Phragmitibacter flavus: one gene and its partner. Each later gene encodes a partner of the first gene's protein in a complex. Links are inferred from orthologs where the notes say so. Each region holds a gene or a part of one and is shown in the gene's direction. Other genes may lie near its edges.

The links.
Region 2: the proteins of carB (region 1) and carA are in contact, whole or in part, in a solved structure (PDB 1KEE), measured with the Escherichia coli proteins. The link is inferred for Phragmitibacter flavus from one-to-one orthologs.

Annotation. Positions count from the first base shown.
Region 1 is NZ_VAUV01000019.1:39,893-52,039, reverse strand. What follows is about bases 4,849-8,753. They hold carB (carbamoyl-phosphate synthase large subunit), read left to right. Parts: upstream 4,849-5,235; coding sequence 5,236-8,553; downstream 8,554-8,753. Outside these bases: mfd (transcription-repair coupling factor), read left to right, coding at 1-613; FEM03_RS20930 (peptidylprolyl isomerase), read left to right, coding at 617-1,645; rplI (50S ribosomal protein L9), read left to right, coding at 1,832-2,323; FEM03_RS20920 (hypothetical protein), read left to right, coding at 2,397-2,744; dnaB (replicative DNA helicase), read left to right, coding at 2,880-4,256; FEM03_RS20905 (hypothetical protein), read right to left, coding at 8,885-9,253; FEM03_RS24560 (hypothetical protein), read left to right, coding at 9,465-9,680; FEM03_RS20900 (PIN domain-containing protein), read left to right, coding at 9,670-10,068; FEM03_RS20895 (hypothetical protein), read right to left, coding at 10,215-11,735; FEM03_RS20890 (hypothetical protein), read right to left, coding at 11,854-12,147. UniProt on the Escherichia coli protein: Large subunit of the glutamine-dependent carbamoyl phosphate synthetase (CPSase).
Region 2 is NZ_VAUV01000020.1:75,241-84,544, reverse strand. The notes cover bases 6,436-9,219. They hold carA (glutamine-hydrolyzing carbamoyl-phosphate synthase small subunit), read left to right. Parts: upstream 6,436-7,137; coding sequence 7,138-8,301; downstream 8,302-9,219. Other genes in these bases: FEM03_RS21405 (FHA domain-containing protein), read left to right, coding at 8,599-9,195; FEM03_RS21415 (hypothetical protein), read right to left, coding at 6,626-6,931; FEM03_RS21420 (YybH family protein), read right to left, coding at 6,436-6,459. In the rest of the region: FEM03_RS21450 (DUF421 domain-containing protein), read right to left, coding at 1-382; FEM03_RS21445 (gluconate 2-dehydrogenase subunit 3 family protein), read right to left, coding at 385-1,041; FEM03_RS21440 (SecDF P1 head subdomain-containing protein), read right to left, coding at 1,069-1,554; FEM03_RS21435 (GMC family oxidoreductase), read right to left, coding at 1,565-3,343; FEM03_RS21430 (zinc-binding metallopeptidase family protein), read right to left, coding at 3,541-4,611; lpxD (UDP-3-O-(3-hydroxymyristoyl)glucosamine N-acyltransferase), read left to right, coding at 4,799-5,848; more of FEM03_RS21420, read right to left, coding at 6,085-6,435. UniProt on the Escherichia coli protein: Small subunit of the glutamine-dependent carbamoyl phosphate synthetase (CPSase).

The DNA of each region.
Region 1 (12,147 bases):
CAACCTCCTCGGCACCGAGCAATCCGGTCACATCGCCGCCGTCGGCTTTGACCTGTATTGCCAGATGCTCAAGGCCACCACCGCCAAACTTCAGGGCCGCCGCGTTCCCCAGCCGATGGAAGTCAGCCTTCACATCGACTTCCTCTGTCTCAGCGAAGCCCAATGGCTCCAGGACAATCATGCCGCCCCTACCAAACGCGCCACCGCCGCGACCGCCCACCGTCCGCCCGACCGCCAAAAACTCGTGAAAAACACGGACCACCGCATTCCCGCCTTCCTTCCCGCCAGCTACATTGAGGACACCCGCCAGCGCATCATCGCGTATCGCATGCTCGGCGAAACCATGACCCGCAAGGAGCTCGACACCCTTGAGCGCGACTGGCGCGACCAGTTCGGCCCCCCGCCTCCCGCCGTGGAACACCTTCTCCTCTGCGCCGCCCTGCGCCTCGCCGCCGCCAGCGCCAATCTCAGCGCCGTCGAAATCCAGGAAACCAAGCTCATGCTCACCCGCAACGGCCGCTACGTCTTGCTCAATGGCAAGTTTCCTCGATTGACAGCGCATTCCCCCCCCCTACTATTGCGCGAGGCCTTGCAACTGCTTCGAACCATCTAATCCATGAATCTCCTGTCCCGCCATTCCCTGGCTCCTGTATTGCTTCTCGCGCTGTATTTTTCCATCAGCAGCGCCTTCGGTCAGAACAGTTACAAAGTCGAAGTAGTCATCAACGGCAAACCCATCGTCAGTTCCGAAGTTCGCGACGCCGTCAACTCGCAGGAACAACTGCTGCGCATGACCATTCGTGATCCTCGCGAACTCGATCAAAAACTCGGGGAACTGCGCCAAAGTGCTCTCTACACCCTCATCGAACGCCAGCTCGTCCTCTCCGAATTCGAAAAACTCGGCGGCACCATCAAGGCCCAATACATTGATGACGACGTCAATTCCGTCATTCGCGAAAACTTCGAAGGCGACCGCCAAAAGTTTCTCCAGGAACTCGCCAAAAACGGCATGACCCTGCGCAAATTTCGCCAGCAACGTCAGGACATGATGATCATCTCCGTCCTTCGTTCCCGACAAATCCGCAGCCTTCCGCCCCCAACCCCGGCCCAGGTCGAAAAATTCTACCGCGAAAACGACTCCCAGTTCCGCGAGAAAGACTTCATCAAGTTCAGCACCATCACCATCCCCAAATACCCGATCGGCAACAGCACCGCCACCCCTGAGGCCCAGCTCAAGCTTGCTGAAGAGATTCGCGAAAAAGCCGTCAGCGGCTCCGACTTCGGAACCCTCGCCCGCACCTACTCCCAGGACAGCCGCGCCAGCGACGGCGGCGACTGGGGCCTGCAAGAGCGCGCCTCCCTTAACAAGGAGCTCGCCGAAGTCGCCTTCACCCTCAAAGCTGGCAGCGTCAGCAAAGTGGTCGAGATCAGCGCCAACTACATGATCATCTACTGCGAAGCCAAACAGCCCGGCAATCTTGAGCCACTTGAGAAAGTCCGTCCGCAGATTGAGCGCGTGGTCAGATCCGAAATGGGTCGCGAGGCCCTCAACCGCTGGCTTTCCTCCCTCGCCCAACGCGCCAGCATCCAGCCCGAAAGCGTCCGCAAAGGCTTTCTCGAGTGGATCATCAAGGAAAAGCCTTGATCAACTGGTAACTGGTGGCTGAACCAACCTTCTCTGCACTGAGCTGCACGAGAGGTTTTCGGTCCCCGGGCACGCGATGTCGAATGCTGGGAGACGAAGATCCTCCCGATATTTAACATCCATCACTTGACATCCCATTCCCACCGGGTATTCTCCACGCCCCATTTCCATTTAGAACGCAATCATATGGCCACCGTAGACATCATTCTGAAAGAGAAAATCGCCACCCTCGGCGCCGAAGGCGACGTCGTGAAAGTCAGAGGCGGTTACGCTCACAATTTCCTCGTCCCCCAGGGCAAAGCCTTCTTGGCCAACAAGCGCAACCTCAAGCAGCTTGACGAATTGCAAAAAGTCCGCGCCGAACGTGAAGCACAGGAACTCGCCGAAGCCGAAAAATTCGCCACCAAACTCAAGCGCCTCAAACTCAAGCTCACCCTCGCCACCGGCCAGGGCGGCAAGGCATTCGGTTCCATCACCACCAGCGACATTGCCAAGGCTGTTGCCGACAGCACCGCAGGCATCCAGCTCGACCGTCACCAGATCGAACTCGAAAAACCCATCAAAACCACCGGCGTTTTCGAAGTCCCCGTCAAACTCCACGGCGACATCAACTGCTTCCTCAAAATCACCGTCACCGCTGGTGATGGTGCTGAAGGCGACTCCGAAGACGACAGCTAGGTTTTCCATTTTCGAAGACCTCGGAAGTCTCCTTCCGAGGTTTTTTTGTGCTCACCAATCTAAAAAATCCCCTATGTCATCCTACTATCGCACCAAAGTCTCCGACATCGCCGATCCCGAAATCAAACAGTTATGCGAAGACCTGCTGTTCGCGGCAAACTACCGGTCTTCAGAGTGCTTCGAACTGGCTTTCTGGAAATGGCTCGGCTGGTATTTCCATGAGATTCAATCCAAGAAGATCAACATGAGCCACTTCCCGCCACAAAGTCAGGCAACCCACCGCATCCACAAACTTACTGGCACGCCGGTCTACTTTCTCTGCGAAGAAATTGCCTCAGAACTTCATCAAGGCAGTCTCGAGTTTCATGAAACCACCACCGTGCTGACATTTCTAAAGAGAATGTCCAAAAAATTGTTATAGTCCCGAATCATCATGGTCGCCGAAACTAGGACACCAGCTGCCAATGCACCCAAAACAGCGTGGACCAATCCAGGTGAAGTCAAGCTTCATGGCCCTGCGCAGCACCAGGCAAATGCCAACGATTCCGCACGCTCGATGCCCCGCAGCGACGACGCCGAAAAAGGCGTTCTCTCCTGCTTTCTGCAAAACCCCGTCGACCTCCTCAACGACGCCCAGGTCAACATCCCCCTCGAAGCCTTCTACCACCCCGCCAACCGCCTCGTCTACGAAGTCCTCCTCGAATTCAACAATGGCAACCGCCCCATCGACCTCGTCTCCCTGTCGACCTACTTCATTGACAAAGGGTTGATGGACAAAATCGGCGGCCCTGCCACCCTCGCCGAACTCTATTCCTTCGTCCCCACTTCAGCCCACTACTCCTACTACAAGAGTATCCTGCATGACAAGCACCTGCTGCGCCGCATCATCACGGCCTGCACCGACAGCATCCAGGCCGCCTACGAATACCAAGAAGACGTTCCCAATCTCCTCGACCAAGTAGAGTCTCGCGTCCTCGCCGTCCGCGAAGACACCCAGTCTCGCGACGCCATCAAAACCCTCGACGTGCATGTCGACGAAGCCATGCATGCCATTGAGGAGCTGCTGCGCAACCCCGGAATGCTGCGCGGACTCTCTACCGGCTACCCCAAACTCGACAACCTCAGCGCCGGCCTGCAAGGCGGGGAGATGTTCATCATCGCCGCCCGTCCGTCCATGGGGAAAACCTCGTTCGCGATGAACATCGTCGAACACGCCTCCGTCAACGAAGACCGCCCCGTTGCCTTCTTCAGCCTGGAGATGAGCGCCTCCGTCCTCGTGCAACGACTCATCGCCGCCCGTGCCGGCGTCAACATGAGCAAACTCAAAAGCGGCATGCTCAACCGCGAACAGATGCGCGCCGTGACCACCGCCTGCGGCCAACTCCAAAAGGCCAAACTCTACATCGATGAAACCCCCGGCCTCGACATCATGGAGTTCCGCGCCAAGGCCCGCCGACTCAAAAAGCAGTTCAACATCCAGCTCATCGCCATCGATTATCTCCAGCTGATGACCTCCGGCTCCAAGCGCGCCAAGGAAAACCGCCAGATCGAGATCGCCGAAATCTCCGCCGGTCTCAAAGGCGTCGCCAAGGAACTCAACATCCCCATCATCGTTCTCGCCCAGCTCAACCGAGCCGTCGAACAACGCAAGGGCCAGCGCCCCATGCTTTCCGACCTGCGTGAATCCGGCTCCATCGAGCAGGACGCCGACATGGTCGGACTCCTCACCCGCGCCGACTACGCCGGGTCCAAACAGGAAGACGACAAAAAGGACAAGGACGAAGACGAAGACGAATCCCGTAAGGGCGAAGCGCTCCTCATTCTCGCCAAGAACCGAAACGGCCCCACCGACGACGTCCCCCTCAAGTTCATCGCAGAAATCATGCGTTTCGTTCCCCGGGAAGGCGACTCCGATTCCGGCAGCGACCATTGAAGCAGTCAATGTTGGCGATCGAAGACATCGATTTCAGGCATTGCCTGCGCTCATCGCCCACTCTCTGCTGGACTCGAGTCAGCGATGCAACGCATTCCCCCTAATTTGCGTTCAGAATTACCTTCCCGTGCCGTGAATCTGAAAAACATACTGAAGATTTTAGTGTGGTCAGGAAATTCCTTATTCATTGACGTTAAGGCCACTGCGGAGTTTTTAACCCCTTGTTCACAACTTATTCACATCCGAGGAAGGTGGATATTTGGGCGTGCAGGTGCCAAGGCCCAATTAAAAAATCATTCGACATTCGGAAAACTGTTTCTGACTGTGGAACCCGCCTGAGCAGGCTGTGGAACGAAAACGACACTCATTGGCGCCAATTATTTTCAGGAAAATTGAATCGCAAAAAATGCGGGAACTAAAAGCAATGGTAAATTGCTTTTCGCCCTAAATTTCCTCTCAACTCGTTCATTACAAGCTGTTTATGCTTCACTTAGCATTTCTTTACTATTTGGATAATGCTATTAATTGTCAGCGGATCTTCTGGTCTTTCATCATCGCAAATAGGATTGTTCGATTCATTAGCCCGATTTTCCAAGTTACGCGCTTGTCACCTCCTTTCCACTAAAATCGGTGTTCATGCGTTCACCCTCTAACATGTCTTAGATTTCCACTGCCAGCATCCACACCGGGTTAATTTGCTAAGGCACTAAATCTTTTCCACAAAAAGCTGGAAGTTATCCACAAATGAGGAAACCCGGGTTTCATTGGTTTTTGTAGCTCATCGTTGGGAGTCAACGAGTTCGACGTCCCTACCTCGGGCCTCCACCAATCGGGTTTTTCCTTGCCGCATATCTTGTGCAACAGGCTGCCAAACTTCCCCACCTCACGCTTTTTTCACTTCTCCTTCCGCACTTTCCCCTTTCCTCACACGCATCTTGATGCGAGATGGAACCCCCATTTTGCCCGCGCCACGCTGACCATGCCCAAAGACCCATCCCTCCACAAGATCCTTCTCATCGGTTCCGGTCCCATCATCATCGGACAAGGCTGTGAATTCGACTACTCCGGCGTCCAGGCCTGCAAAGCCCTCCGCGAAGAAGGATACGAAGTCGTCCTGGTCAACTCCAACCCGGCCACCATCATGACCGACCCGGAGTTCGCCGCCCGCACCTACATCGAACCCATCACCCCCGAGATCGTCGAGAAGATCATCGAACGCGAAAAGCCCGACGCCCTCCTCCCCACCCTCGGCGGCCAGACCGCCCTCAACACCGCCATGTCCCTGTTTAAGAGCGGTGTCCTCGAAAAACACAACGTCCGCATGATCGGTGCCAACGCCGAAGCCATCGACAAAGGCGAAGACCGCCTCCTTTTCAAAAACGCCATGCTCAAAATCGGGCTCGACATGCCCAAATCCGGCGTCGCGCACAAAATGGACGACGCCATCGCCATCGCTGAAGAAATCGGCACCTTCCCCCTCATCATCCGCCCCGCCTTCACCCTCGGCGGCACCGGCGGCGGCATCGCCTACAACCGCGAAGAATTCGAAACCATCGTCGCCCGCGGCATCGACCTCTCGCCCGTCAGCGAAGTTCAAATTGACGAATCCCTCCTCGGCTGGAAAGAATTCGAAATGGAAGTCATGCGTGACCGCGCCGACAACTGCGTCGTCATCTGCTCCATCGAGAACCTCGACCCCATGGGCGTCCACACCGGCGACTCCATCACCGTCGCCCCCATCCAGACCCTCACCGATCGCGAATATCAAATCATGCGCGACGCCAGCTTCGCCTGCATCCGCGAGATCGGCGTCGAAACCGGCGGTTCCAACATCCAGTTCGCCGTCCATCCCGACACCGGTCGCATGATCGTCATCGAGATGAACCCGCGCGTCAGCCGCAGTTCCGCCCTCGCTTCCAAAGCCACCGGCTTCCCCATCGCCAAGATCGCCGCCAAACTCGCCGTCGGTTACACCCTCGACGAACTCAAAAACGACATCACCCGCGAAACCCCGGCTTCGTTCGAGCCCACCATCGACTACGTCGTCACCAAAGTCCCCCGTTTCACGTTTGAAAAATTCCCTGGAGCCGACCAGACCCTCACCACCCAGATGAAGTCCGTCGGCGAAGCCATGGCCATCGGCCGCACCTTCAAAGAGAGCCTCCAAAAAGCCCTGCGCAGTCTCGAGATCAAACGTTTCGGCCTCCTCGGCGACGGAGCCGACGTCGTTGTCGATGACATCACCCTCACCAACAAACTCAGCGTCCCCAACGCCGAGCGCATTTTCCATCTCGCCCAAGCCTTCGTCAAAGGCTGGACCGTCGACCAAGTCTTCGACATCACCAAAATCGACCGCTGGTTTCTGCGGCAGATTGAGGAATTGGTGGCTGAATCACGGCACTGGAACGCCCTTTCAGAAGTGCGAGACAGTCGCGTGGATTTAGACCCATTTGCCAAATGGTGGGAAGCTGGACAAGTCTTGACCGATGTTGAAGAAAGCCGACTCAACAGTTTGCGGCGCGCTTGGCGAACCAGGAAAAAATTAGGATTCTCTGACAAACAGCTTTCGCTCCAACTTGAAGCCAACGAAAACGAAGTTCGTGCAGCTCGCAAGAAGCTCGGCATCATCCCCACCTACCGCCTCGTCGACACCTGCGCCGCCGAGTTCGAAGCCTTCACCCCCTACTACTACTCCACCTACGGCGTCGAAGACGAAGTCCGCGACAACGAACGTAAAAAAGTCATGATCCTCGGCGGCGGCCCCAACCGCATCGGCCAGGGCATCGAGTTCGACTACTGCTGCGTCCACGCCTCCTTCGCCCTGCGCGAACTCGGCTTCGAGACCATCATGGTCAACTCCAACCCGGAAACCGTCTCGACCGACTACGACACCTCCGACAAACTCTACTTCGAGCCCCTCACCCTCGAAGACGTGCTCAACATCTACGAACGCGAAAACGTCAACGATCAGGTCCTCGGCGTCATCGTCCAGTTCGGCGGCCAAACCCCGCTCAATCTCGCCAAAGGCCTCGAAGAAAACGGCGTTCGCATCATCGGCACCTCTCCAAAAAGCATCGAACTCGCCGAAGACCGTAAACTCTTCGCCAAACTCCTCGACGACCTCGAACTCCTCCAGGCCCCCAGCGGCACCGCCACTTCCCTCGAAGAAGCCCTCGCCGTCACCGCCCGCATCGGCTACCCCAGCCTCGTTCGCCCCAGCTTCGTGCTCGGCGGCCGCGCCATGCAGATCGTCTACAGCGACGCCGAACTCACGCACTACATGCAAAACGCCGTCGACGCCACGCCCGACCGCCCCGTGCTCGTCGACCGTTTCCTCGAAGACGCCACCGAAGTCGATGTCGACTGCATCAGCGACGGCGAAACCACCGTCATCGGAGCCATCATGGAGCACATCGAAGAAGCCGGCATCCACTCCGGCGACTCCGCCTGCGTCATCCCCCCCTTCAGCCTCACCCAGGCCATGCAGGATCGCATCCGCGAAGCCGCCAAGAAACTCGCCAAAGCCCTCAACGTGCGCGGCCTCATGAACATGCAGCTCGCCGTCAAAGGCGACGACCTCTACGTCATCGAAGTCAACCCCCGCGCCAGCCGCACCGCCCCCTTCGTCAGCAAAGCCATCGGCATTCCCCTCCCCAAACTCGCCGCCAAAATCATGGCCGGCAAAACCTTGAAGGAACTTGGCTACACCGAAGAAATCATCCCAAAACATTTCAGCGTCAAAGAAGCCGTTTTCCCTTTTAGTAAATTTCCCGGCGTCGACATCACCCTCGGCCCCGAGATGAAATCCACCGGCGAAGTCATGGGCATCGACTCCGACCTCGGCCTCGCCTTCGCCAAGAGCCAAATGGCCGCCGGCGGCACCCTGCCCGTCAAAGGCAACATCTTCATCAGCGTCAAGGAAACCGACAAACCCGCCGTTGCCAAACTCGCCAAAGGTTACGCCGATCTCGGCTTCAACATCTACGCCACCTCCGGCACCGCCAGCCTCCTGAAAGCCGAAGGTATTGAAGTCAACGAGCTCCCAAAACTTGCCAGCGGCCAACGTCCCAACGTCCTTGATCACATCAAGAACAAGGACATGCATTTCATCATTAACACCCCCAGCGGCAAAACCCCGCGTGAAGATGAAATCAAAATCCGCACCGCCGCCGTCGCCAACCGCATCCCCATCATGACCACCATGCGCGCCGCCGACTCCGCCTTGAAAGCCATTCGCTCCCTAAACGAGCGCGACATCAGCGTCAAAACTATTCAGGAGTATCACGCTCACGCATAACCCAATCCGTTGGAACCATAGGGATCGCACCCAACGGACCATCCCTCCCGCCACCGAACGCGGAAATTGACACTTTTCGCTTCGGTTCGACCTGCCGCGATTCCGCAGCCAATAGTGACCCAAAAAACTCCGGCAAGATCAGATCGCAGCCAGTTCCCGACGGTGACCTTGCTGTTTGCCACGATCACACCTGGACAACGCCTTCCTTCCCTCGCCTCTCCAGGTCAACCCTCGTCCACGCTATCACTTTTGGGATAACCCCATGAACCCAAGTAGAGTCGCCCGGCGTTCGCGCCTCTACTTTTGTCACTCTTCAAGCCTCCTCAACCACTCACCGTGGCTGCGGCTCATACTCCTTCTGTTGTTTGCCGATCCCCACCATCTCATAAACCTCCTCCTCTTCCTCGATCTCCTCCAGCGGCGCAAACCGGTCCGAACGAAACCCCAGCTCCTGCTTCACGCTTGAATGCGGATCGTCCGGATTCAGCAACTCCTCCAGCAGAATCATGATGTCAAACTCCGCGCCCTTGATCTTGATCTCCGCATCATCATTCACCGTAAACTGCGGCTTTGACCGACCCACCCCCAGCGAGCGCACCGTATAAATCTTCCCCTTCTTCGGCAACGACCGGTAAAGGTCAAAAACCCAAGGTTCAAACTCATCATTGATGCACACAACGGCCTGGCCAGTCTTAAACATAAGCCACCCAATGTCCATCCCCCGACCATCAATTCAAGCCCAGAGTTCTAAACTTCCCGACCAACCAAACCTCATCGCAAAATCTCCATCACCAATACCCTCAACCCATACACCCCGCCACCGGTGTCAACACTTTTGAGGCAACAGGACCACCCAATCGCAGATTAATCCGCACTCGACGAATCCACATCGCGAGCGTAACATTCTGTTCATGACCGCACTCGTGGACATCATCGACGATCTCAAACATCTGCCGAGTCAAGACTTGGAGGATGCGGCGCGCTACATCCATCAGTTGCGCGAAACACGTCGCCAGCGCCGAAGTCAGAGCATCGCCGAAACCGCCGGTGCAATCAGCGGCCCAGTGGGAGATGCCTTTGCTGCTGCGGTCGAAGAATGCGAACGCATTGACGAAAATGGCTGGTGAATCCCTTGCACTCGACACCAGTGTCGTGGTGAAACATCTGCGCGGCCTCTCGCCCCAGATCAGCCAGAGACTCGCCGAAGCGGAGGAACTTTACCTGCCAACCGTCGCACTGGGAGAGTTGCTCTTCGGGGTGGAGCGGTCTGGCGATGATCCACGTGCCAGGGTGCCACTGGAGAAGTTTTTGAGAGACGTGGTGATCATTGCGACCGACGATCAGACGGCGGCTCACTATGCCAAACTGCGGGCGCATCTGGCCGGCCAAGGCACGCCGATTCCTGACAACGACATCTGGATCGCAGCCACCGCCCAGCGTCATCAGCTGCCGCTCTATCACGACGACGGTCATTTTGCATTGTTGTCCGGCCTTGTCGAAGAACGATGCTCCTAAAAATTAAGTCTCGTGATTCGCCGGTCGCTGCGGAAGGAAAACTCTCACCACGGGAAATGGGGCGGCTTTGAAACTACGATCACCGTTCGACAATCGACTCCTTTCGGGAATCGAGCGTTTGGCGAGCCTCACAGCTCCGCGCCGACTTACTGCTGAAACACCTTCACCAGTCTCGGATCATTCAAATCCAACCGATACATGATCTGGTTGTAATCATACCCAGGCGTCGGCTCGCTCTCCACAAACTGGTTGGTGTAAGTCCCTTCAAAATAGATCACCCGACCGCCTTCTTCATCGAAGAAATCGTGGTGCACCGGATTGTAAAACGTCATCCGTTGATGCGTTAAAATCTTCACCGCTTTTTCAAACGGCCCCTCTGGTGCATCGGCTTCCGAATACCAGACCTCTCCCAGCGGCGACGCATACTCTTTGCCTTCGTGATAGGCATGCTCCACCGCAATCATCACCCACTTTTTCCGAAACGGATTCCATCGCACCGACCCCGTATGCGGCCTCACCCGCCGCTTCGACTCAGGATCACCGCCATCCAGCGGCAAGAACCTCGCCTGCTCCCCCTTCATCAAACCCGCCTTCCACCAATCCCACACTTCATTCACGGAACTCGGCCCCGCGTCTTTCGTCCACTGCCAGCGCGTCTCGCCGCCCTTCACCTCGGCACGAAAAGCCTCGTATTTGGTCGAATCCAACACCGCCTCCAGCGTCGCCGGCACCCGCACCGTCGGAAAAGGCACTCCACTATACAAATAGTCCACGCCATCCACACTCACCTTCACCGGTTGACCATCCAGAAACCGCCACTTCTCCACAAGATCCAACACCGTCGCCACTTCAAAAATCTCCCGCTCATCGTTGTAAACCATCATCCCATGTTCCATCTCGCCCGTCAGCCCTTTGCGACGCGAATAGTGACAGACCAATCGCTCGTTCCCCGCCTTGTCCGGCACTGTTGCAAAACCAAAAGCCCACACAACACCCTCTGGATTTGCCACCTCCACCATCGCCCGGCAAAATCCGTCCTTGCCCGTGAAATACTGGTAATCAATCCCCTCTGAAAACGGCAACCCCGCCCCGCCAGGTAGTTCGCTCGTCGCCCCCGCCATTCGAAACAAACCCAATGGATACGAGATTCTCGAAGTATCCCCCCAGAACCAGTAGATCTTCCCTCGATAAGGAACCCCCGACACTGAATCCTGTCCCACCACCCCGCCCATGCCCAAGGGCTCCTTCAACGGAACCTCCTTCTTCAACATCACGCTGTCCCGGTAGAGACCCTGCCCCGTCGACCGATACAAACGCTCCGCGATGTTGAGCCGCTTCACCTTGATCTCCGCCCGGCCCCCTTCCTTCACCTCCAACCGAATTCCCGCGATTCCAAATCCGTCCTTCTTCATTTCATACCCATGTGATGAAACGGAAAAGAACACCGTCTCATTCATCAGACCCGGCTCATAGAACGCCACCCTGCCCGCATTGTCCGTCACATAACGAAGATGATTCACCGTCTTCAACTCCACCAACGGCACCCCTTTCCCCGTTTGCTCATCGACCACCTGAATCTCAAAATAACCATCCGCAGCCACTATGGCTGCGTTGCTGCAAAGAATCCCCCCAATCACCATCCACAGTGCCACTGCTCGATAATTCATAAAATTACGCCCTCAACGACCAAAGACAAAACGAGTCTTCCATCCCGACCTTGTCATGAAATCTTCATCACAACATCGCCATTGCGACATCATTCGCGGGTTGGATTCAGCATCCCGCTTACTGCTTTATCGAACCAAAAAAACCAATTTTATATCCCTCTTTGCGGAGAATTTTGTGGGCGCTGTTACTGGTGAGAAGCAAAATCAAACCGCCAACAACAGGGATGAGGACCAACAATGCATAAATCACGGTCACGGCAGGATGGTTGATCTTCGATGACAATCTTACGGTGGCTACTGCGGACAACAAAATGACCGCCACCAAAGTTATCAGCAAAACAAGAGAAAGTATCGACTCGCTGTCTTTAAATCCAAGACATAGGATGTAGATGATGATGTAGGCGAGGATGCA
Region 2 (9,304 bases), on another replicon or contig:
GACGCAGCGCCATGTCCAGTTCATGATGGGTCAACTTCGCACCCCGCATCACCCCCTCATCCACCTTGCCTTTGTGAATCAGCACCTGCGGCCGTCCCTCCACCAGCGCCTCGATCTTCTTGCTGCGAAACGTCGCCAGTCCAAAACCGTAATTCAACAAGATCAAGGCCCCCGCCGAAATCAATCCGCCAAGCAGTGAATTGTCGCCCGCATTCATCGCATTCTGCACCGAATTCGACAGCAGCAACAACAACACCAAATCAAACGGAGCCAGCTGACCCACCTGCCTTTTACCTGACATCCGCAGGATCACCAGCACAAACACATACACCACCACCGCGCGGAGAACGAGTTCCCACCAGGACACAGACAGCGACCACATATTCACACGACATCCTGCAATTTCAGCAGCTCAATGATTTCCTGAGGCACGCCTGGATACGCGCCGCCCAACGAGATGTTGCCCACATACCCCAGCTGCTTCCACGAACCACTGTGCGTGTAATAACCTCCCAGGGTCAACTTGCGGATCAGCGTGAAAAACTTTGCCCCCAACTGATGCTCCGCCTTCACCTCACCCGCCCCGCAAATGTCATCCACGATTTGAATCTGCCCCGTTGCATTCACCTCATCAAAGCGTTTTTCAAAACGCCGAAAACTTTCCGTATTCAACCACGCTATCCCGCCCCTGATCAACTCGCGATCTGCCACCTTGTCCTCATACGGCGCACTGATCCATTCATTGATAAACTCCGGCACCTTCAACTCACTCGCCGACGGTCCCAGCTCATCCTTCGGCAAAATGATGTCCGCCAAAACCGTCACCGTCTTCATCTCCTCCTCACTCAATAACTTCTCCCAGGGAAACACCGGCTTGAAAAAATCCGGATCATGAATCGGGTGCCGCCCCACCGTCGAAGCCGGGGCCGGACCCGTTTCATTTGGAGCCGCCATGGCCGGTGCTGCCACACCCGCCGCCGAAGTGCCCGCGAGCCATTTCAGAGCATCGCGACGTGAAATAGCAGAACGTTCAGGCTTCATATTGAATCGGAGGTTGAAATGAAAAAGTTATAATTGAGTTTTTGGCAATCCCGCATTGATCTTCCGTGCCAGTGCGTCGGCATCGTCCATCGAAAACTTTCCAGAAATCACCGCCTTCCCACCAGTAATTTGATCCTTGATGTTGGGCGCCGATATCACTTTGCCGTCAATAATAATGGCCAGCCGTTTGCCAATGCTTCGTTTGGTGACTTCAGCAAATTTCTTCGCTCCTAACTCGGTAAAATCGAGTCCAACTGTCGGCCCCATAACGGCATCGGCAAAAGCATAGGCTGACTTGATGTCTGAAGAGTCAATCAACGATACTTTCTCCACTTTGATGGAACTGAACTCAGGTTCGACATACGGATCGGCATACGGCAACACCTCCGAACTTCCCCCTTCAACCTCCGTCACCTGACTAAACCTAAGCGTCACCGCTTCCAGCTCTTCAGCGGCCACACAAAAAGCCATGCCAACCAGTATAAGAACACTTGGAACTATCAGACGTTTCATAGGATTTCCTTCAAATCTCCCCTCGTTTCATCTCCCCCATCAACCATTCACAGCTCCGCCACGCCAGCGCCAGAATTGTCAGCGTCGGATTCTTGTCCGGATTGCTCGGCAACACCGAACCATCCATCAAAAACAAATTCTTCGCCTCCCACGTCTGGCACCATTGATTGGTCACGCTATCTTGATCGCTAAACCCCATGCGCGCCGTGCCGACTTCGTGGATGATCTCACCCGGCTTCTGAATCGCATCCTTGCCCGACTTCGGTTTCGGATCGCCACCCATCTCGCTCAGCAATTCCGCAAACGTGTTCTGCATGTGCTCCGCCTGCTTGATCTCATGATCACTCCATTTCCAATGAAACCGCAACACCGGAATGCCCCATTGATCCACCACATTCGGATCAATCTCACAATAACAATCTTTGTTTGGAATCATCTCGCCACGACCCGAAAAACCAAAAGTCGATCCATAATATCGCCGCGCCGCCTCCTTCAGCTTCGTCCCATAAACCCCCTTCGCCTTGCTGTCCAAAATCCCCAATGAAGTCACCCCCGGCATTTGTCTGCCACCGCTCATCTCAATGTGATAACCCCGCGCGAACCCCAGCTTCGCATGATCGCGCACCAACCACCACGGCGAATAAGTATGCAACCCTCCCGCTCCATCCTCATTGTAAGGCGGCAGGCTCTCCATTGCCGGAATCTGCGCCCCCAGACTCGTCCCCACCGAGTCCATCAAGTTCCTGCCCAACTCGCCCGATGCATTGCCCAAACCTGAACGATCCCTGCCCTTTGAGTTCATCAAAATCCGCGTCGTCTCACACGTGCTCGCCGCCAGAATCACCACCCGCGCCTTCACCACACAATCGCGGCGCGGCTGCTTGTCGATGTAGTGAACCCCCGTCGCCTTGCCATCCGGTCCAACCAAAACCTCACGAACCATCGCATCCGTGATGATGTCCAGATTCCCCGTGGCCAACGCCGGTGGGATCAACACCGTGGTGCTCTGAAAATTCGCACGGATCGAACATCCGCGAATGCAGTTCGTCGCCCAAAAACACGGGGCCCGCGTGCTCATGTCCAATGCCATGATCTCCTGCGCCTTGGGATTGTCAGGAAACAACTCGCCCGCCAGTTTCTTGCCATCCATCGGCACCGACAACACCGCGCGGTGCGCTGCCACAATCGGCACCCCATGCTTCTTGCCCGCCCGCTTCGCCAGCAACTCGCCCACCTTCGGTTTCGGCGGCGGTTGCAACACCCCCGGCGGCGAATCCGGCGCGTTCTCAATCCCGTTCGCCTCGCCATAAATGCCGACCAGCTTCTCCGCCCGATCATACCACGGCGCCATGTCCTCATACGTCATTGGCCAGTCCACCCCCAAGCCATCACGCGACTTTGGCCTGAAATCGTGCTCACCAAATCGCAGCGAAATCCGCCCCCAGTGATTCGTCCTTCCACCCAGCATCCGCGCCCGCCACCACCAGAAGTTGCCCTCCGTTCCCGCCTTGTTCGTGTAAGGCTCTCCCGGCACCTGCCAGCCGCCAATCGTTGCATCGTAATAACCGAAAAACCGGTCCGGCGTCCGATCCCCCCTCAACGGTGCCATCTCCGGCGTATTGAACATCGGCGTCTCCGTTTGCGGTTCGTAATTCCGACCCGCCTCAATCATCAGCACTTTCGCACCGTTGAGCGTGAGAATCAGCGCCGCCATTCCACCGCCGGCACCAGAGCCGACCACGATGGCATCGTATTGCGTTTTCGTCTTGCGATCCGTGAGCAAGGGCATGGGTGAGTGAGAACTGGGTAAAAATGAAACCGCCAGACACCAACCGCCAGTGAGCATTCCGGCGATGGATAAAACCGACACTACCAAGAGCCTTGATCAAAACGCAAGCATGGTTTGTTGGCGATCAAAGAAATGAAGCGAACGTCTGCGCAGCAATCAAGGACGAGTTCAAGCACGAGTAGGAGGACGAGGACGATCTATTTGCCTGCAGCCCACACCTTCGCCAAGTGATCCACCAATCGTAACTTCTGCGCGACCTTCGTCGAAATCACAAACGGATACACCGCCGGCTGACCAAGACTCAGCGAAGTTTCATTCAACACCGTGGACAAACTCACCCAGCCCTGCAACCACGTCACGAACGCTTTATCCGCTTTTTCATCCTGCGGCAAACTGTTCGGCAACTGACCCGCCTCCACCGGAAAATTCACCACCGGCAACGCTATCCGCTTGGTCTCCAAACCCAACCCCTCGAACGTCTCTGAGCCCTCCAAAATCTGCAAATAGTGCGCCCAGGTCTCCGCCCAATCCTCCCAGGGATGTGACGCCGCATAACCACTGATGAACTGATCCGCCCAATCCTGTGGTGCTCCGAACTGATAATGCCAGCTCAACGCCGCCCCATAGTCGCGCCACTCATCCCCGAAACGTTCACGAAACGCCAACCGTTGCGGATCGTCCCAAGCCGCTTCACTCATCCAGCGCTGCCAGAAATAATGACCAATCTCATGCCGGAAATGCCCCAGCAACGTGCGCGTGCTCTCCCCCAACTGCTCACGATTGATCTGCCGATACGTATCGTCCGCCTCGTCCAAATTCACCGTGATCACCCCATTTAAATGCCCCATCGTCACCCCCGGCTGCGCCTGCGCACTCACGATATCAAAAGCCAGACCCGACTGCGCATCCATCACCTTGGAGGCTAATGGAATCCCCATCCGCAGTAGCGAGTAAACCAAACGCCGTTTTGCGCCTTCCATCCGACCCCACAAGCGCACATTGCGCTCCTCCTTCAAATTTGGAATCTTGCGATTCAGCGAACACGAAAAACACAGAGCCGCCTTCTCCGCCGCTGCCCCATTGGCAGGCACCACCCAGTTGCAGATCCCATATTGCACCCCGTTTCCACAGCGCTGACCCCATCCACCTGGCCGGATTACCACCATCTTCTGCGCATCCGGGTCATAGCCCACCTCTTCACCACATTGCAAACACCGTGAGCTCTCAAAGAAAAGCACATTACCGCAGTCACAGACAAATCGTTGCATAATTCATGGGGGATCCTGATTAGCCACATCATCCAGCATCCCAAGCTCAACGATGAAGGGCAGTGTCCGCTCATTCGACAGAATAGCCAGCCAAAACACACGCTTCACTCCACCCAATCGACGGTGACAATCACGCCAGCCGTGTTCATTTAGGTATCATTCCGAGAAAACCATGCGAAGGCTGTTCATGAATATTTCTGTATTGGAACTGGCCGAAATGGTGACTGCGCGTCTCCTCCCTGGAGACAACGACACCATGATCACCGGTTTCGCATCGCTTCGCGAAGCCCGTCGCGGCGACCTCAGCTTCTTTTCCGACCATCGCTACCGCGGCTGGCTCGCCGAAACCAAAGCCAGCGCCGTCCTCATCCCTGAAGGCTGGACCACGCTCCCTCCCCACGTTTCCGGACTCATCGTTAAAGACCCCTCCGTTGCCTTTGAAAAAATTGTCGACGCCTTCGGCTTCCACGCCACCCCCGCCACCGTCGGCATCCATCCCTCCGCCGTCGTCGCCGAGGGCATCATCACCGACCAAACCGGCGTCTCCATCGGTGCCAATGCCGTCGTTGAGGAAGGCACTCAGCTCGGCAACCATGTCAGCATCGGTGCAGGTAGCTACGTCGGTCGCAACGTCACCATCGGCGACAACACCCAGCTTTTTCCCAATGCCACGATTCAGGAAGGCTGCACCCTCGGGGCCCGAGTCATCCTGCACTCCGGCGTCGTCATCGGTGCCGACGGTTTCGGCTACGAATTCATCAACGGCGAACACCGCAAAGTCCGCCAGTCCGGCATCGTGCAGATCGACGACGACGTCGAAATCGGTGCCAACACCACCATCGACCGCGCCCGCTTCGGCCGCACCTGGATCGGCAAAGGCACCAAAATCGACAACCTTGTTCAGATCGCCCACAACGTCGTCATCGGCAAACATTGCATCATCGTCTCCGGCACCGGCATTGCTGGCAGCGCCCAAATTGGCGACTACGTCGTCATCGCCGCCCAGGCCGGCATCGCGGGCCACGTCAACGTCGGTTCCATGGTCACCATCGGCGGTCGTGCAGGTGTCACCAAGGACCTCCCACCCGGTCGCGAATCCTACATGGGCTTCCCCGCCACCACCGCTGGCGAAGAACGCCGCCGCGTCGCCGCCTCCCGCCGCCTTCCTGATCTCCTTGATCGCGTCCGCGAACTCGAACGAGCCAACCGCAATCTCGAAATCAAAGCCATCGTTTAAATTGGAAGGCGAGATTACCCGTCCCGCTCGCCATTCGTCCTCGGCATCTTGCCGAGAACCCGCCACCAGATCAAGCGCTCAACCCAAGTCGGGGATTCATTCCTTGATCACCCCGTGTCCTGACAGGACACTTCATATCAGCCCGGCACAAGGTGCCGGGTAAAGTCCTTACACTCCGCGTCCTGCAAGGACGCCTCATGCACCCAGCGTGCATCGACCACACAAAAACGGCAACCTCACCCCTCCGCCTTCGGCCCAAGGTGCTCCGCGACCAGTTTCCACGTTCCGCCATCCTTCAACATCGACCATGTTCCCCGCCCCGAACCTGCCACCGCCTGCCCTTCCATCCGCCCCGACCACTCAAAAACAAACGTGCAGACCGCAAACCCATCCGACTTCACCATCCAATGAAGCTCCGAAATGGCATACTTCTCATCCTCAATCAGCGCGAAGTTTCTACGAAAAGCCTTCTCCACCTCCTTGATTCCCCGATGCACACTGCCGTCAGAAAAAGTCACCGTGCACCGCGAATCCATCAACGGTTCCACCGCCTCCCACTTCTGTGAAGCCAGAGCCTTTTCATAGGCCACCACCAAATCTTCAGGACTCATCACGTTTTTCTTTTCAGCCTCCAGGATCCCCGCACCGCAAGCCATCATCATTGCAAGCCACAAAATCAAACTCAAATTCCAGTCTGCTAGTCTTTCCACAATCGGTTTAAACATACATTTCGTCGCTCACTGGATTGTCTCCGTTTCTCTTTGATCCACCTCCTCCTCAATACAACTTCCGAATATCGTGATCAAAGCTGGGGGTCTCCTCAACAAACACCTGCGGCTTCTCCGTCAACCAAAACACCACCGCCAACACCGCAAATACCGTGTGCGGCACCAGCAGCGCCACGCATAACCATTCGAACGCTCCAACCTCCTCCGGCCATCCCTCCCAAAACGGCGCGGAAGCCCCAAACGAAATCCCCATCCACACCAGCGTTAGAAAGCCAAACCGCCGGGCTCGAGGCTTGCCAAATTTTTGCCGCGTGCGCCAGCCTCCTCCGCAAATGATGGGCGAATCGGACTTCATACGCAGTTCGTCGATCCTGACATGGTTCGAAGGGCAGGTAAATCACAAAAAACATCGGCCAAGATCGAGGGCACTGAACATTCCTACCGCGCTGCAGCTTTTGCCCGAATTCCAACGTGCCTCTCCAGCCAGAACCCCTTGAAACCGTCCGCAACAACAACATCACTTGCAACCCCGCCCAACTGCCATTATCAACCCCCCGCACGATGAAGAAAGCCATTCTCGCCCTGGAAGACGGACGTTATTTTGAAGGAGAAGCCTTTGGTTCCACCCAGGCAGGCTCGGGGGAAATCTGTTTCAACACCTCCATGACCGGTTACCAGGAAGTCCTCACCGACCCCTCCTACCGCGGCCAGATCGTCGCCATGACCTACCCGATGATCGGGAACTACGGCATCAACCTCCTCGACGACGAAAGCGACGAACCGCATGTGCGCGGTTTTGTCATCGAAGAACTTTGTAATGTCCCCAGCAACTGGCGCAGCACCGAGAGCCTCGACGACTACCTCAAACGCTGGAACATCCCTGGCATCCAGGGCATCGACACCCGCGCCCTCACCAAACACCTGCGCACCCTCGGGGCCATGCGCGCCGTCATCACCAGCGAAGGCACCGTCGCCGACGCCATCCAGCTCGCCCAAAACAGCCCATTGATGAAAGGCAGCGACTTCGTCAAGGAAGTCACCGCCGCCAACCCCTACGCGTGGGACGAAACCAATCAACAAAGCCGTCTCTGGGACATCCCCAACCCCAGCCAGGGCCACAGCGGTCCACCCGAAGGCGTCTTCCACGCTCTCGGCGAAACCAAACACCGCGTGGTTGCCTACGACCTCGGCATTAAACGCAACATCCTGCGCCGCCTGCGCCAGGAAGGATTTGATGTCCACGTCGTCCCCGCCACCACCAAAGCCGACGAAGTCCTCGCCCTGAAACCCGACGGAATCTTCCTCAGCAACGGCCCCGGCGACCCCGGCGCCCTTGACTACATCCACGCCGAAGTCCGCAAACTCGCCGAACAAAAACCCGTCTTCGCCATCTGCCTCGGCCATCAAATGCTCGGTCACGCCTTTGGCGGCAAAACCTTCAAACTCAAATTCGGACATCGCGGCGGCAACCAGCCCGTCCAGGACGTCCGCACCGGCAAGGTCACCATCACCAGTCAAAACCACGGTTTTGCCGTCGATGCCGACTCCCTCCCCTCCAATCTCGAAGTCAGCCACATCAACTTGAACGACGGCACCGTCGAAGGCCTGCGCCATCGCGACCTCCCCGTCTTCAGCGTCCAATACCACCCCGAAGCCGCCCCCGGCCCCAACGACGCCAGCTACTTCTTCAAAGAATTCGCCTCCCTCATCGAGTCCAGCAAATAGCGAGAATTTGGGGAGCATACGCATCTTGCGTGTCGTTCTTGGCATCTTGCCAAGAACACGGACGCGAAGCGCCTCAGACGCTTGCCCAATTTCCCATGGGCCACCGTTGAAACCCGGGGACTTCGTGTTGCGCCGGTTAAAAAACGCCACCAATCGTGCGACCAACCTGCCCGTGCTCAGCCGCCTCCATCCGCCTACCTTCAAGCCCCTCACTCCTCAAAATCTTGGATCTTGGAATCTTGAATCTTGAATCTTTCTTGCCACTCCACCCCCCGACTGCTAAAAACGTCCCCAGTTATGCCAAAAATCAGAATCAACACCACCGACGGCTCGACCCTTGAGTTTGAACTCGAAGCCGAACGCTATCGCATCGGTCGCGCCCAGGACAACGACCTCGTCGTGCCCGACGGCTCCGTTTCCAGCTACCACGGCGAAATTTTTGTGACCCCCAACGGCATCGACTTCCATGATCTCGGCTCCACCAACGGCACCCACGTCAACGGCCAGCGCGTTGAAAAAGCCAGCCTCAGCCACGGCGAAGAATTCCGTATCGGCAGCTGCCCCGTCGTTTACGAAGGCGACGCTCCAGCGTCAGCTCCCGCCTCCGCCGACGAAGGCTCTGCCCCAGCCCCCACTTCCATCTACGAAGACGACGCTTCTGAACCCGACTTCTCCAACGAAAGCGCTGGCAGCGGCTGGGAACCCGCCACCGTCACCAACTCCGCCGCCGCCATTACCGGTCTCGGAGCCACCCCCTGCCCCGCCCACATGCGCCAGGGTTTTGGCCCCAAAGCGAAGAAAAAACAAGCGGGCAGCGGCCTCATGATCCTCGGCATCCTCGGCATCGTCTCCTGCATCGCCGGCGTCGTTATGATCCTGCAAATGGGCTCCTAACCTCTCTCTGCCGAGCACAAAACCCTCATTCGTCGTCCCGATCGGCTTGACGACACCCCTCCGTGCCTGTTTATCAGGGTGGAACATCGCGACCTGACCACGTCTACGT